Regions from separate parts of the Aquamicrobium soli genome, predicted to be linked through region 2. Evidence: predicted binding sites of a transcription regulator. Region 2 holds the regulator's gene; the other holds the start of a gene.
What was found. Region 2 encodes LexA, which represses DNA repair genes until DNA is damaged. Its sites were predicted from a motif close to TGTTCNNNNTGTGTTCNG; they were not measured.
Positions count from the first base shown of each region.

Region 1: a site for LexA is predicted at 3,354-3,371, ahead of uvrA (excinuclease ABC subunit UvrA). Genes of this name have one in related genera too.

Region 1 is NZ_JBHRTK010000016.1:166,581-174,424, reverse strand. Features, by position in the region: gene ACFOHJ_RS17395 (GcvT family protein) at 1-1,494, shown strand, start outside; gene ssb (single-stranded DNA-binding protein) at 1,766-2,305, opposite strand; gene ACFOHJ_RS17385 (hypothetical protein) at 2,531-2,800, shown strand; gene uvrA (excinuclease ABC subunit UvrA) at 3,515-6,439, shown strand; gene ACFOHJ_RS17375 (GNAT family N-acetyltransferase) at 6,471-6,932, shown strand; gene ACFOHJ_RS17370 (DUF72 domain-containing protein) at 6,955-7,764, shown strand; gene putA (bifunctional proline dehydrogenase/L-glutamate gamma-semialdehyde dehydrogenase PutA) at 7,797-7,844, opposite strand, start outside.
Region 2 is NZ_JBHRTK010000015.1:130,525-138,368, forward strand. Features, by position in the region: gene gltA (citrate synthase) at 1-1,200, opposite strand, end outside; gene gltX (glutamate--tRNA ligase) at 1,369-2,793, opposite strand; gene ACFOHJ_RS16185 (ComEC/Rec2 family competence protein) at 2,889-5,369, shown strand; gene lexA (transcriptional repressor LexA) at 5,406-6,164, opposite strand; gene ACFOHJ_RS16195 (molybdopterin molybdotransferase MoeA) at 6,281-7,486, opposite strand; gene moaC (cyclic pyranopterin monophosphate synthase MoaC) at 7,488-7,844, opposite strand, start outside.

The DNA of each region.
Region 1 (7,844 bases), on a different contig from region 2:
CACACCTTCTTCAACGGGCCGGAAAGCTTTACCCCGGACGACCGCTACTATCTCGGCGAAGCGCCGCAACTGAAGAATTTCTGGGTCGCCTGCGGCTTCAACTCCATCGGTATCCAGTCCTCCGGCGGTTCCGGCATGGCGCTGGCGCAATGGATGCAGGACGGCGAGCCGCCCTTCGACCTGTGGGACGTGGACATCCGCCGCGTGCAGCCCTTCCAGGCCAACCGGAGCTATCTCTACCAGCGCTCCACCGAAACGCTCGGCCTGCTCTATGCCGACCATTTCCCCTACCGCCAGCCGGTGACCGCGCGCGGCGTGCGCCGTTCGCCCATCCACGAGCATCTGAAGGCGCGCGGCGCGGTGTTCGGCGAAACCGCCGGCTGGGAGCGCGCCAACTGGTTCGCTAGAGAGGGCCAGGAGCGCGAATACCGCTATTCCTGGAAGCGGCAGAACTGGTTCGACAACAACCGCGAGGAGCATCTGGCGGTCAGGAACAATGTCGGCCTGTTCGACATGACCTCGTTCGGCAAGATCAGGGTCGAGGGTCGCGACGCGCTAGCCTTCCTGCAACGGCTGTGCGCCAACGACATCGACGTTGCGCCGGGCAGGATCACCTACACCCAGATGCTGAACGAGCGCGGCGGCATCGAAAGCGACCTGACCATATCGCGGCTGTCGGAGACGGCCTTCTTCCTGGTGGTGCCGGGCGCGACACTGCAGCGCGACCTCGCCTGGCTGCGAAAGCACCTGCGCGACGAGTTCGTCGTCATCACCGACGTCACCGCCGCCGAATCCGTGCTGTGCCTGATGGGGCCGCGCGCCCGCGAGGTGATCCGCAAGGTGAGCCCGAACGACTTCTCCAACGAGAACAATCCGTTCGGCACCTTCCAGACGATCGAGATCGGCATGGGGCTGGCGCGCGCCCACCGCGTCACCTATGTCGGCGAGCTCGGCTGGGAGCTCTATGTCTCCACCGACCAGACGGCGCACGTGTTCGAGGCGCTGGAGGAGGCCGGCCGCGAATACGACCTCAAGCTGTGCGGCCTGCACACGCTGGACAGTTGCCGCATCGAAAAGGCCTTCCGCCATTTCGGCCACGACATCACCGACGAGGACCATGTTCTGGAGGCCGGCCTCGGCTTCGCGGTCAAGACCGGCAAGGGAGACTTCATCGGCCGCGATGCCGTGCTGAAGAAGAAGGAGGAAGGCCTGTCGCGCAGGATGGTGCAATTCCGCCTCACCGATCCGCAGCCGCTGCTCTTCCACAACGAGGCGCTGCTGCGCGACGGCAAGATCGTCGGCAACGTCACGTCGGGCAATTACGGCCACCACCTCGGCGGCGCCATCGGCATGGCTTACGTGCCGTCCAAGGGCGAGAGCGAAGCCGATATTTTGGGCTCAAGCTATGAAGTCGAAATCGCCGGCCAGCGCTTCAAGGCCGAGGCCTCGTTGAAGCCGATGTACGACCCGAAGGCGGAACGGGTGCGGATGTAACCGCACAAACGGCAGGGGCTGTTTACAGGGAGATACCCCCACCCCTAACCCCTCCCCACAAGGGGGAGGGGAATTCTGCCGCTGCTCTGCCAAGAACCCGGCGGCTACGCAGAGCTTGTCGGCCCGTGTTCCCCCTCCCCCTTGTGGGGAGGGGCTAGGGGTGGGGGTTACTTCACAGGAAGGTTGCCCCCGCACACCGACGGGGACCGTTAAATCCGACCAGCCAATCGCCCAGGTGGCATCACCCGCCTACCCAGGGCATGAAACCGGCTCAGAACGGAATTTCGTCGTCCAGGTCGCGAGAACCACCGCCGCCACCGCCGCCCGGGCGGCCGCCGCCGGAACCGCCACGGCCGAAGGAATCGTTCGGGCCGGACTGGCCGAAGTCCGAGCCGCGCCCGTAACCACCGCCGCCACCACCGCCGGAATAGCTGCCGACCTGGCCGCCTTCGCCGCCCTGCCCGCGCGCATCGAGCATCTGCAACTCACCCCGGAACTTCTGCAGCACGACTTCGGTGGAATACCGCTCGACGCCGTCCTTTTCCCATTTACGGGTCTGCAGGGAGCCTTCGATATAAACCTTCATGCCCTTCTTGAGGTACTGCTCGGCGACCTTGCCCAGGTTGTCGTTGAAAATGACCACCTGGTGCCACTCGGTCTTTTCCTTGCGCTCGCCGGAATTCTTGTCGCGCCAAGTCTCGGAGGTCGCGATGCGCAGATTGACGACCATGTCACCCGAGTTCAGGCGGCGGACTTCCGGGTCCGCGCCGAGATTGCCCACCAGAATGACCTTGTTGACGCTACCCGCCATGAATCTTCTCCACGCTCATCCGAAACAGACTTTCGCCGCACCTTACAGGGCAGCAGTCAACCGCGCCGCCCCTCGGCGCTCTTTCCCACACTATTTTTGTTCTCTTTATGTTCTGACATCCCTCGCCTTCTGTCAAGATATTATCCCGAAAGCCCCGATCGGGCACGCTCTGACCGCGGCAGGCCGGGCTGGTCGGACCGAAGCAGGTCCTTTATACTGACGGGCATGCCCCGCTTCGCTTCCCTGTTCGCCTGCATCGCTCTATCGATTGCTGCCGTCCCGGCCTTCGCGAAAGACGCCGCGCCGCCCGCCAACAGCACACTGCCGGGCGTCGACAAGCCGTATCGCATCGTCAAGCCGCTGGCGCCCGAGCCCGACGAACCAGCCACTACCAAGCCCGGCCAATTCAAGATCGGCGACATGGACGTGCATATCAGCGGCAATGTCATTGTCGATATCGGTGCCGGCCCTCTTCAGCCGCGTGGCCGTCGGTAAGGGTATTTTCAGCAGCCATAAAGCGGAACAGACCCCCGGCGCCTCGCGACAGGTCCGCGTTCCCTTTACCCGCAAGCCATACAGAACGGCCCCGCCGCTGCCTGAGCAGGCGGCCGGGGCCTGTGTGATGTCCCATCACGGTTTGCCGGGAGTGGTTTACCGGCGTTGGATTTCGGATGCCCTTAACGGCTCGCGCCGTCGATCCGACTATGGTCTCTGATTGTTGGAATCGGCAAAGCAGCTTTGAGGCTGAACCGTGTCAACCCGGTAGGCTAGGCCTGCCGTGGCTCCATCATCGCGTGGAGCCTGCTGGGACTGTCCGGTGGAGTCATACCTCGCTCCTTCTGTCCGTTGGACACCGTCGCCTGAAGTTCGCCTCCGCCGGCCTGCGGCGCCTCGCAAGCGGCTCTCACCAGAGCCTGTTCGGCTAAAAGCGAACTTTCCTTGACGCTCCAATGGTGCCCCGCGCCTGCCGCCGCGTCAACAGCGCGAAGGCGCGGGATACAAAATGTGATCGCTCCCGATCCCCCGACTACCCCGGCTTGTCAGTAGTCGTTCGTTTTTTGTTCTTTATGCTTGCCCGCCCGCGCGAAAGGCGGTTAAACGCTGATGAAGAAATTCCGGGCCTCTCGACGTGGCGGCGAGAATGCCTACATGAGGGGTTGGCGGCGGCCCGCCGATCCATGACATTCCAATCTGAGGCGGCGAGCGGCAATGGCCGATCATAAATACCTGTCCATTCGCGGAGCGCGCGAGCACAACCTGAAGAATGTCGATCTCGACCTGCCGCGTGACACGCTCATCGTCATGACCGGCCTGTCCGGCTCGGGCAAATCCTCGCTGGCCTTCGACACCATCTATGCCGAAGGCCAGCGCCGCTATGTCGAGAGCCTGTCGGCCTATGCGCGGCAGTTCCTTGAGATGATGCAGAAGCCGGACGTCGACCAGATCGACGGCCTGTCGCCCGCCATCTCCATCGAGCAGAAGACCACCTCGAAGAACCCGCGCTCGACCGTCGGCACGGTCACGGAAATCTACGACTATATGCGGCTTCTGTTCGCGCGCGTCGGCATTCCCTATTCGCCGGCGACAGGCCTGCCGATCGAAAGCCAGACCGTCTCGCAGATGGTCGACCGGGTGCTGGCGCTGGAGGAAGGCACGCGGCTTTACCTGCTCGCCCCCATCGTGCGCGGGCGCAAGGGCGAGTACCGCAAGGAGTTGCTGGAACTTCAGAAAAAGGGCTTCCAGCGCGTCAAGGTCGACGGCACATTCTACGAGATCGCCGACGTGCCGGCGCTGGACAAGAAGTACAAGCACGACATCGACGTGGTGGTCGACCGCATCGTGGTGCGGCCCGACCTCGCCACCCGCCTCGCCGACTCCATCGAGACGGCGCTGAAACTGGCCGACGGGCTTTGCGTGGCCGAATTCGCCGACAAGCCGCTGCCGCCGGAAGAGACGGCGGAAGGCGGTGCAGCCAACAAGTCGGCCAACGATACGCATGAACGCATCCTGTTTTCGGAAAAGTTCGCCTGCCCGGTATCCGGCTTCACCATCCCCGAAATCGAGCCGCGGCTTTTCTCCTTCAACAACCCGTTCGGCGCCTGCCCGACCTGCGACGGGCTGGGCAGCCAGCGCGCGATCGACGCCAGCCTGGTGGTGCCGGACGACAATCTCTCGCTGCGGGCCGGCGCCATCGGCCCGTGGGCGAAATCGACCTCGCCCTATTACGCGCAGACGCTGGAAGCGCTGGGCAAGGTCTATGGCTTCAAGCTCTCCGACAAGTTCAAGGATCTCGACGACGAGGCGAAGGACGCCATCCTGCACGGCACCGGAGAGCGGGAAATCGCCTTCCAGTATGACGACGGCCTGCGCTCCTACAAGACCACCAAGACCTTCGAGGGCGTGATCCCCAACCTCGAACGGCGCTGGAAGGAGACGGAGTCGGCCTGGATGCGCGAGGAGATCGAGCGCTTCATGTCGGCCACCCCCTGCCCCGCCTGCAACGGTTATCGGCTGAAGCCCGAAGCGCTCGCGGTCAAGGTCGGGGGCCTGCATATCGGCCAGGTCACTGAAATGTCGATCCGCAAGGCCAACCAGTGGTTTGCCGACCTGCCGGCGCAGTTGAACGAAAAGCAGAACGAGATCGCCGTGCGCGTGCTCAAGGAAATCCGCGAGCGGCTGCGTTTCCTCAACGATGTCGGCCTCGACTACCTTACGCTGGCGCGCAATTCCGGCACGCTGTCGGGCGGCGAAAGCCAGCGCATCCGGCTCGCCTCGCAGATCGGCTCCGGCCTCACCGGCGTGCTCTACGTGCTGGACGAGCCGTCGATCGGTCTGCACCAGCGCGACAACTCGCGCCTGCTCGATACGCTGAAGCACCTGCGCGACATCGGCAACACCGTCATCGTCGTCGAGCATGACGAGGACGCCATCCTGCACGCCGACTACGTGGTCGACATCGGGCCGGCGGCCGGCATCCACGGCGGCCGCGTCATTGCCGAGGGCACGCCGCGGCAGATCATGGCGAATCCCAACTCCATCACCGGCAAATACCTGTCGGGCGAACTGGAGATCGCCATGCCGGCCGAACGCCGCCAGGGTAAGAAGGGCAAGCGCATCAAGGTAGTCGGCGCGCGCGGCAACAACCTGAAGAACGTGACGGCTGAAATCCCGCTCGGCACCTTCACCTGCGTCACCGGCGTCTCGGGCGGCGGCAAGTCGACCTTCCTCATCGAAACGCTGTTCAAGGCCGCCTCGCGCCGCATCATGGGTTCGCGCGAGCATCCGGCCGAGCATGACCGCATCGAAGGACTGGAATTCCTCGACAAGGTGATCGACATCGACCAGAGCCCGATCGGGCGCACGCCGCGCTCCAACCCGGCCACCTATACCGGCGCCTTCACGCCGATCCGCGACTGGTTTGCCGGCCTGCCGGAAGCCAAGGCGCGCGGCTACCAGCCTGGCCGCTTCTCCTTCAACGTCAAGGGGGGGCGCTGCGAGGCCTGCCAGGGCGACGGCGTCATCAAGATCGAGATGCACTTCCTGCCCGACGTCTACGTCACCTGCGACGTCTGCCACGGCAAGCGCTACAACCGCGAGACGCTGGACGTCGTCTTCAAGGGCAAGTCGATCGCCGACGTGCTCGACATGACGGTGGAGGAAGGCGTCGAATTCTTCTCGGCGGTGCCGGCGGTGCGCGACAAGCTGGAGACGCTGAAGCAGGTAGGCCTCGGCTACATCAAGATCGGCCAGCAGGCGACGACGCTTTCCGGCGGCGAGGCGCAGCGCATCAAGCTCGCCAAGGAACTGTCGCGCAAGGCGACCGGCAAGACCCTCTACATCCTCGATGAGCCGACCACGGGCCTGCACTTCCACGACGTGGCCAAGCTCCTGGAAGTGCTGCACGAACTGGTCGAGCAAGGCAACACGGTGGTGGTCATCGAGCACAATCTGGAGGTCATCAAGACCGCCGACTGGATCCTCGACCTCGGTCCCGAAGGGGGCGACGGCGGTGGCGAACTGGTGGCAAGCGGCCCGCCGGAGGCGATCGTCGCCGAGCCTCGCAGCTATACCGGCCAGTTTCTGAAAGAACTGCTGGAGCGCAGGCCCGGCGGGAAACGGGAAGCGGCTGAATAGACCGCAAGGACAGCGAGGGCACGGCGCCATGATGAGGCAAGCGGTTTCCGATGATCTCAGCGCCGTCGTCGACTTGACCGACCTCGCCTACGCGCCCTGGACCCCGCTGCTCGGCGCGCCGCCCGTTCCCGTCACCGAAGACTATGCGCCGCGCATCGAGCGCGGCGAGGTCTGGCTGAGGGAAGAGGGCGCGGATACGACCGGGCTCGTCGTGCTCGAACGGCATGCCGACCATGCCATGATCTTCAGCCTCGTCGTCGCGCCCGCCTTCCAGCACCGTGGCCTGGCCTTGGTCCTGCTGCGGTGGTCGGAGCAACAGGCGCGCGACTGGGGCGTTCCGGAGATCAGGCTGTTCGCCAGTTCGAAGATGGAGCGGAATCTCGCTATCTACGCACGCTACGGTTTCCATGAAACGGGTCGCGGGCCGCATCCTTACCGGCAAGGATGGACGATCGTGAACATGGCGAAATCGGTCGACCGGCCCGCCGCCTGACGCATCGAAGGGAGACAGGACAATGGCGAACTCCGGAAAAATCCGCTCCGGCATGGGCGGCTGGACCTTCGAGCCGTGGGACACGTCGTTTTACCCTGAAAAACTAGCCAAGGCGAAGCAGCTTCACTACGCCTCGCGGCAGGTGCCGACCATCGAGGTCAACGGCACCTACTATTCGAGCTTCAAGGAGCCAACCTTCGTAAAGTGGGCCAATGAATCGCCGGAAAGCTTTGTTTTTTCATTGAAAGGCAATCGCTTCGTCACCAATCGCCGGGTGCTCGGCGAAGCCGGCGAATCGATGACGAGGTTCCTGGAATCCGGCGTCGCGGCGCTGGGCGACAAGCTCGGGCCGATCCTGTGGCAGTTCATGCCGACGAAGAAATTCGATCCCGAGGACTTCGAGGCTTTCCTGAAGCTACTGCCGGAAAAGCAGGATGGCGTGAAGCTGCGCCACGCGCTCGAGGTCCGCAACGACAGCTTCGTCACGCCGGGATTCGTGGCGCTGGCCCGAAAATACAAGACCGCGATCGTTTATGCCGACCACGCCAAATATCCGGCCATCGCCGATGTCACCGGCGATTTCGTCTACGCGCGCCTGCAGACCGGCAAGGACGACAATCCCGACTGCTATGAGCCCAAGCGCCTGGACGAATGGGCCGAGCGGGCCAAGACCTGGGCCGAAGGTAAGATGCCGGCCGACCTGCCCCGCGCCGACCCGTCGGCCGAGGCGCCGGTGCAGCCGCGCGACGTGTTCGTCTACTTCATCACCGAGGGCAAGGTACGCGCTCCCTTCGGCGCCATGGCGCTGATGAAGCGCGTGGAGGGCAAGTAGCCGAAGCCCTGCCCAGCCCCCGCCGGTAGTTGTCAGGCGGACGCGAGCAGCGTGGCGTTACCGCCGGCGGCGGTCGTGTC
Region 2 (7,844 bases):
TGCGATCCAGCCGACGGTGCGGGCCACGGCGAACAGCACGGTGAACATGGCGGTGGGGAAGCCCAGCGCCTTCAAGGTGATGCCGGAATAGAAGTCGACGTTCGGGTACAGCTTCTTTTCGATGAAGTACTCGTCCGTCAGCGCGATCTTTTCCAGTTCGACGGCGATGTCGAGCAGCGGATCGTCCTTGATGCCGAGTTCGCCCAGCACTTCATGGGCGGTCTTCTGCATGATCTTGGCACGCGGATCGTAGTTCTTGTACACGCGGTGGCCGAAGCCCATCAGCCGGAACGGATCGTTCTTGTCCTTGGCGCGGGCGATGTATTCCGGGATGTGGTCGACATGGCCGATCTCGCCCAGCATGTTCAGGGCCGCTTCGTTGGCGCCGCCATGGGCAGGCCCCCACAGGCAGGCGATGCCGGCGGCGATACAGGCGAACGGGTTGGCGCCCGACGAGCCGGCAAGCCGCACCGTCGAGGTCGAGGCGTTCTGCTCATGGTCGGCGTGCAGGATGAAGATGCGCTCCATGGCGCGCGCCAGCACCGGGTTGACCTTGTATTCCTCGCACGGCACCGCAAAGCACATGCGCAGGAAGTTGGCGGCGAAGTTGAGGTCGTTCTTGGGATAGATGAACGGCTGGCCCACATGGTATTTGTAGGTCATCGCGGCGATGGTCGGCATCTTGGCGATGAGGCGCATGGAAGCGACCATGCGCTGGTAGGGGTCCGAGATGTCGGTCGAGTCGTGGTAGAAGGCCGACAGCGCGCCGACCACGCCGCACATCACCGCCATCGGGTGCGCGTCGCGGCGGAAGCCGGTGAAGAACTTCGACATCTGCTCGTGCACCATGGTGTGGCGCGTGATGCGGTAGTCGAAGTCGTCCTTCTGCGCCTTGGTCGGCAGTTCGCCGTACAGCAGCAGGTAGCAGACCTCGAGGAAATCGCCCTGCTCGGCGAGCTGGTCGATCGGATAGCCGCGATGCAGCAGGATGCCCTGGTCGCCGTCGATGAAGGTGATGGCCGAATCGCAGCTTGCCGTCGAGGTGAAGCCGGGGTCGTAGGTGAAGGCGCCGGTCGTGGAATAGAGCGCGCCGATGTCGATGACATCCGGCCCCAGCGTCCCGCTTCGCACCTTGAGATCGTGAGTTTTGCCTTCAAATTCCAGTTTTGCGGTTTTGTCCGTCATTGCAAACTCCTTCATTTCTCAAATGCGGGCGTATCGTTCTCAGGCTTCTTATGGCGTCGGCGGGCAACCGGGATTGCCAGCAAGGGTTTGTGCCGAAAGGGCTCTCCGGCCTCACTATGTCAGCGCGCAATGTTGCACCGCAATAGAACTGTTTCAATCGACAATTAGGGCAGCATGGCTGCCCTAATCGATTTGATCTCCTATGCGTGCAAGGCTTTCGTCGCGCCCGAGCACGGCAAGCACGTCGAACACGCCGGGCGAGGTGCTTTTGCCGGTAAGGGCGGCGCGCAGCGGCTGCGCGACGGCGCCGAGCTTGTGGCCGCCGGCGGTGGCGAACTCGCGAATCGCGGCCTCCGCGCCGGCTGCGTTCCACTCGCCGGAAACGCCGCTCAGGGCGGCATGCGCGCCGCGCAGGATCGTTTTTGCCTCGCCGCCCAGCAGGGTCGCGGCCTTCTCGTCGAGGGCAAGCGGGCGCTGCGCGAACAGGAAGGCGGCGCCGTCGGCCAGTTCGACCAGCGTCTTGGCGCGCTCCTTGAGGCCGGGCAGAGCAGCCAGGAGCCGCGCCTTGCCGGCCGCGTCGAGGCGCTCGGCGATTGCCGGGCCGCCCTCGAGATAGGGCAGGGTATCGACGAAGATGTCGAACAGCTTCTGGTCGTCCATGGCGCGCATGTGGATGCCGTTCAGCGCTTCCAGCTTGGCGAAATCGAAGCGCGCCGCACCCTTGTTGACGTCGGCTATGTCGAACCACTTGACCATGTCCTCGACCGACATGACCTCGTCGTCGCCATGGCTCCAGCCCAGCCGCGCCAGATAGTTGAGCAGCGCCTCCGGCAGGTAGCCCATGGCGCGGTAGGCCTCGACGCCTAGCGCGCCGTGGCGCTTGGAAAGCTTGGCGCCGTCCGCGCCGTGGATGAGCGGGATGTGCGCCATCTTCGGCACGTCCCAGCCCATGGCGTTGTAGATCACTGTCTGGCGCGCCGCGTTGGTCAGGTGGTCGTCGCCGCGGATGATGTGGGTGACGCCCATGTCGTGATCGTCCACCACGACGGCATGCATATAGGTGGGCACCCCGTCCGAACGCAGGATGATGAGGTCGTCCAGATCCTTGTTGGGAAAGCGCACCTCGCCCTGCACCAGGTCGTGGACGACGGTTTCGCCCTCGAGCGGGGCCTTGATGCGCACGGCACCGGGAACGCCTTTCGGCGCCTCCGACGGGTCGCGATCACGCCACTGGCCGCTGTAGCGCGGCGGGCGGCCTTCGGCGCGCGCCTTTTCGCGCATCGCCGCCAGTTCCTCCGGCGTCTCGTAGGCGTAGTAGGCCTTGCCCGCGCGGACCAGTTCCTCGGCGACCGCGCGGTGGCGCTTGGCCCGCTCGAATTGCGAGATCGCCTCGCCATCCCACTTCAGGCCAAGCCAGGAAAGCCCGTCGAGAATGGCGTCGGTCGCCGCCTGCGTGGAACGTTCGCGGTCGGTGTCCTCGATCCTGAGCAGCATCTTGCCGCCGACATGGTGCGAGTAGAGCCAGTTGAAAAGCGCCGTACGCGCGCCGCCTATGTGCAGGTAGCCGGTGGGCGAGGGGGCGAAACGGGTGACGACCTTGTCGGACATGCGATTTCTCGAACGGAGAGGTGAGTACCAAGCGGGCTTTTCCAACCCGCGCGTTCATGTAGCATAGGAGGTCTGGGGCGCAAGGGGCAGACCCGATGGCTGGACCGGGCCGGGCGGAAAACGACGGCGGGGGCGTAAGGGACGACGTCAACGAGCGCTCGCTGTTTACGCCTGTGGCCGAGGTTCAGGCGCTGCCGGTGGGCCGACCGGCCGGGACGGCTCCAGACAATCCCGCGACACGGGATGCCGCCCCACACGGGAAAGCCCCGCGGACGCGGCTTGCGACGGTGCGGCAGCGCTTGCGCCGCGTCTCCCCGGCCACAATCAGAAACGGCGTCACGGCCGCTGCCCGCACCGAACTCGACCGGGGCGCCGCCTTCCTGCTGGTGCCGGTGTTCCTTTCGGTCGGCGTGGTCGGCTATTTTTCGCTTGCCGGCGAACCGGATTTTTATCGGCCGGCAGCGCTGGCGCTGCTGCTGGCCCTCGTGGCCTGGGTTGCCCGGAACCGGCCGAAGACGCATCTGTGCCTGCTGGCGGCTCTCCTGTGCGTGCTCGGTTTCCTCGCGGCCAAGGCCGAGACCTGGCGCGCGGCGACGCCGATGCTCGGGTCGGAAATCTCGACGCGCCTGACGGGACGGGTCGTTGCCATCGACCACATGGAAAGCGGCCGCGTGCGGCTGACCCTCGACGTGCTTTCGACGGCGAGGCCGACCTTGCGCTACGCTCCCGAACGCGTGCGCGTTTCGGCGCGGGCGCTGCCCAAGGGAGCCCGCGCCGGCTCGACGATCAGCGGCACCGTGCGGCTGCTGCCGCCGACCGGGCCGATCCGCCCGGGAAGCTACGACTACTCGTTCCAGAGCTATTTCGACGGGATCGGCGCCAGCGGGTTTTTCATGAGCAACCCCAGCCTGGCCGAGGAGCGGCCGATGCCGTTTTCTGCGCGGCTGTCGGCGATGGTGGAAAATGCGCGCGAGGCGATCGCCGGCCATATCCGCGAAAGCGTCGGCGGTGCGGAAGGCGAGATTGCGGCGGCACTGATCGTCGGGGTACGCGCCGGCATTCCCGAAGCCGTCAACGAGGCGATGCGCAAGACCGGCATCTATCACATCATCTCGATTTCCGGCCTGCACATGGCGCTGGTGGCCGGCATCGTCATGGCGATGATGCGCGGGGCGTTCGCGCTGTTTCCGGATTTTTCCTCGCGCCACGCGGTGAAGAAGATCGCCGCCGCCGTCGCGCTGCTGTCCGTCGCCGCCTATCTGGTGATTTCCGGCGTGGTGGTGGCGGCCGAGCGCAGCTTCATCATGCTGGCGGTCATGCTCACGGCGGTGCTGTTCGACCGGGCGGCCCTGACCATGCGCAACCTGGCGATCTCGGCCATCGCCGTCATCGCCGTATCCCCGCATGAGGTGGTCGGGCCGAGCTTCCAGATGTCGTTTGCGGCAACGGCCGCGCTGGTGGGCGCCTATGCCGGCTGGTCTGATTACCGCGCCGGCAAGACGACCGCTTCGCCGCCGCGCCGCTCGCTCCCCGGCTGGCTGTCGCGCAAATTCGCTGGCGGCATGGCCGGTCTCGCCGTGACCTCGATCGTCGCCGGGGGTGCTACGACGCTTTACGCCATGTGGCATTTCCAGCGCGTGGCGCCGCTCAGCCTGCTTGCCAACCTTGCCATCATGCCGATCGTCTCGGCGGTCGTCATGCCGTTCGCCGTCCTCTCCTCGCTGGCGATGCCGTTCGGGCTCGACTGGCCGTTCCTCTACGTGATGGGCAAGGGGCTTTCCGCCATGATCGTTCTCGCCGAATGGATCGCGGCGCGCTCGCCCGTCGATGCGGTCGGGCTGGTGTCGGGGGAGGCGGTGCTTTTCGTCACCATCGCGCTGGTCATCGCCACGATGGCCACGACATGGCTGAGGTGGGCGGCGCTTCCCTTTGCGCTTGCCGGCTTGCTCGCGATCCCGGCCGTGCGAACGCCCGATGTCCTCGTTTCGGAAGACGGCCGGTTGGTCGCGCTACCGATCGGCGGCGGCGAACTGGCGCTCAACCGGCCGCGCGCCAGCGAATTCACCATCGACAACTGGCGCCGCGCGCTCGACGCCGAAACCGTGATTGCGCCAGCACCGGCCAAGGCCTCAGCTTTTGACCTGGAAGACAGCATCGAATTGCCGGAAGGAACGCCGTTCCTGTGCGCGGACGGCCTGTGCGTGGCCAGGCACGGCAACGGCCCGATCGTCGCCCATGCCGACAGTGCGGCCGCCGCCAAGCCGGCCTGCGCTTTCGCCGCGCTCATCGTTATCGCCGACGCCACGGCCGCCGATCCCTGTCGCGATCCGCTGGTCGCGGTCGTCACCGCGCGCGACCTCGCACGCTCCGGCAGCGCCGAGATTTTCCTTGATCGGCAGTCTGCCGCGGCGCCCGCCGAGATCCGCTATGCGGTCGAGGAAAACTACCGGCCATGGCATCGCCAGCGGGCTTTTTCCCGCGAGGCGCGCGGCCGGCCGCCCTACGATGCGAAAGCCGGGCGCAAAACGCCGCGACGCCAAGGCATTAAAGGCACGGGATCCAGCCAGAAACCGTAAGGCGGCGCCAGATGCCAGCGCCTAACCGCACAACGGTCAGTAGCGGCGGATCAGCCCGACCAGCTTGCCCTGGATCTTGACCCGGTCCGGACCGAAGATCCGCGTCTCGTAGGCCGGGTTGGCGGCCTCGAGCGCGATGGAGGCGCCCTTGCGGCGGAAGCGCTTCAGCGTCGCTTCCTCCTCGTCCACAAGGGCCACGATGATTTCGCCGGGATTGGCGGTGCTGGCGTTGCGGATGATGACCGTGTCGCCGTCGAAGATGCCGGCCTCGATCATCGAGTCACCCTTGACCTCGAGCGCGTAATGCTCGCCGCCCATGATCATGTCCGGCGGCACCGAGATGGAGTGGGTCTTGTGCTGGATGGCGTCGATCGGCACGCCGGCGGCGATGCGACCCATGACCGGGATCGATACGCTGGCGGCTTCGTCGTCATTGCCGGCCGTCTGCATCCGCGAGGGCCTGGAAAGCTTGCCGGCGTCGCCTGCACGCTGGCTGGCGGAAGCCGGGGCGGGCTGGCCCAGGCTGCCCTGGATGACGCTCGGCGAGAATTTGCGGGCCGCATTGAAGCCGGGAGTCAGCGAATCGGGCAGGCGCAGCACCTCCAGCGCCCGCGCCCGGTTGGGCAGGCGGCGGATGAAGCCGCGCTCCTCCAGTGCGGTGATCAAGCGGTGGATACCGGATTTGGAAGCAAGATCGAGCGCCTCCTTCATCTCGTCGAAGGAAGGGGGAATGCCGCTTTCCTTGAGCCGTTCATTGATGAAAAGAAGCAGTTCATGTTGCTTACGCGTCAGCATCGCGGCCCCCGGTGCCGTTCGAATCCGGAATCGAAAAACAAACCATGAACAGACACTATCTGTTCCAGTTGTGTTCCGCAACCGTTTAAATTTTAATGAATATGTTGGTGATTTGTTCAGCGTAGCATGAGGACGCGGCAGTTGGCGCCGGCCTCTGCGGCGGGCGCGAAGGGCTCGCGCACGATCAGGCCCTCGGCGTCGGCCAGGCGCCGCAGCATCGAGGAATCCTGCAGGCCGAGCGGCGTGGCGGTGAGAAGGCCGGCCTCCTCGCGAACGCAGGCGCGGACGTAATCCTGCCGCCGGTCGTTTGCCGCCATCGCCGCGCCGAGCCGCGCCTCGCGCATGTCGGGGCGGTACCGGCGGCCGCCGAGGCGGGCCAGCAACGGTTTCAGGAACAGCTGCGAGCAGACCAGGCTTGCCACCGGGTTGCCGGGCAGGCCGATGCAGCGCATGGCGCCGAGGCGGCCCGACATCAACGGCTTGCCGGGACGCATCGCCACCTTCCAGAAGTCGAGCGTCATGCCTTCGCCGGTAAGCACGTCGTGGATGAGATCGAGGTCGCCGACGGAAGCGCCGCCGAGCGTCACCAGCACGTCGGCCTTTGCTGCCACGGCCTGCCTGACGCGCGCAGCGATGTCTTCCTTGCGGTCGGCCGCGATACCGAGGTCGATCGCGCGAGCGCCGACCGAGTGCGCGACTGCGGCCACGCCATAGGCGTTGGAGGAAATGATCTGGCCGGGCGCCAGTTCGCTGCCGGGCGTACGCAGTTCGTCGCCGGTGGCGATCACGGCGACCAGCGGCCGCCGCACCACGCTGAGGTAGGGGTGGTTGGCCGACGCCGCCAGCGCCAGGGCGGCGGGATCGAGCAGGCGGCCCTTTTCCAGAAGCAGGTCGCCCTCGGCAAAATCCAGCCCGGCCTTGCGGACATTGGCGCCATGGGCCGTCGCCTCGACCACTTCGATCGCACCATTGCCGAGGTCGCGGGTGTCTTCCTGGATGACGACGGTGTCGGTGCCGGCGGGCAACGGCGCGCCGGTGAAGATGCGCACGGCCTCGCCCCCGGCCGGGGTGCCGGTAAAGCCATGTCCGGCGGGAGCCGTGCCGATGACCGACAGGCGTGCCGGCAGCGTGCCGATGTCGGCGGCGTGCACCGCATAGCCGTCCATGGCGGAAGCGTCGAAAGGCGGCTGCGTGCGCAGCGCGCGGATCGGCTCGGCCAGCACCCTGTCCATCGCTTCGGCCAGCGGCACGCTTTCGCCCGGCAGCGGTGCCGCGCCCGCAAGCAGCCGGTCGAGGGCGTCGGCGACCGGCACCAGCGCCATGTCAGCGCTCCGCCTTGTAGGTGCCGGACTTGCCGCCGGTCTTTTCCATCAGCCGGATGCCGGAGATCACCATGGCGCGGTCCACGGCCTTGGCCATGTCGTAGATGGTGAGGCAGGCGACCGAAGCCGCCGTCAGCGCCTCCATCTCCACGCCGGTCTTGCCGGTAACGCGCGCCAGCGCCGTGACCCTCAGGCCGGGCAAAGCGTGGTCCGGCTCGATGTCGACCGAAACCTTGGTCAGCAAGAGCGGATGGCAGAGCGGGATCAGTTCATGGGTGCGCTTGGCCGCCATGATGCCGGCGATGCGCGCGGTGGCCAGCACGTCGCCCTTCTTGGCGTTGCCGTCGAGGATGGTTTT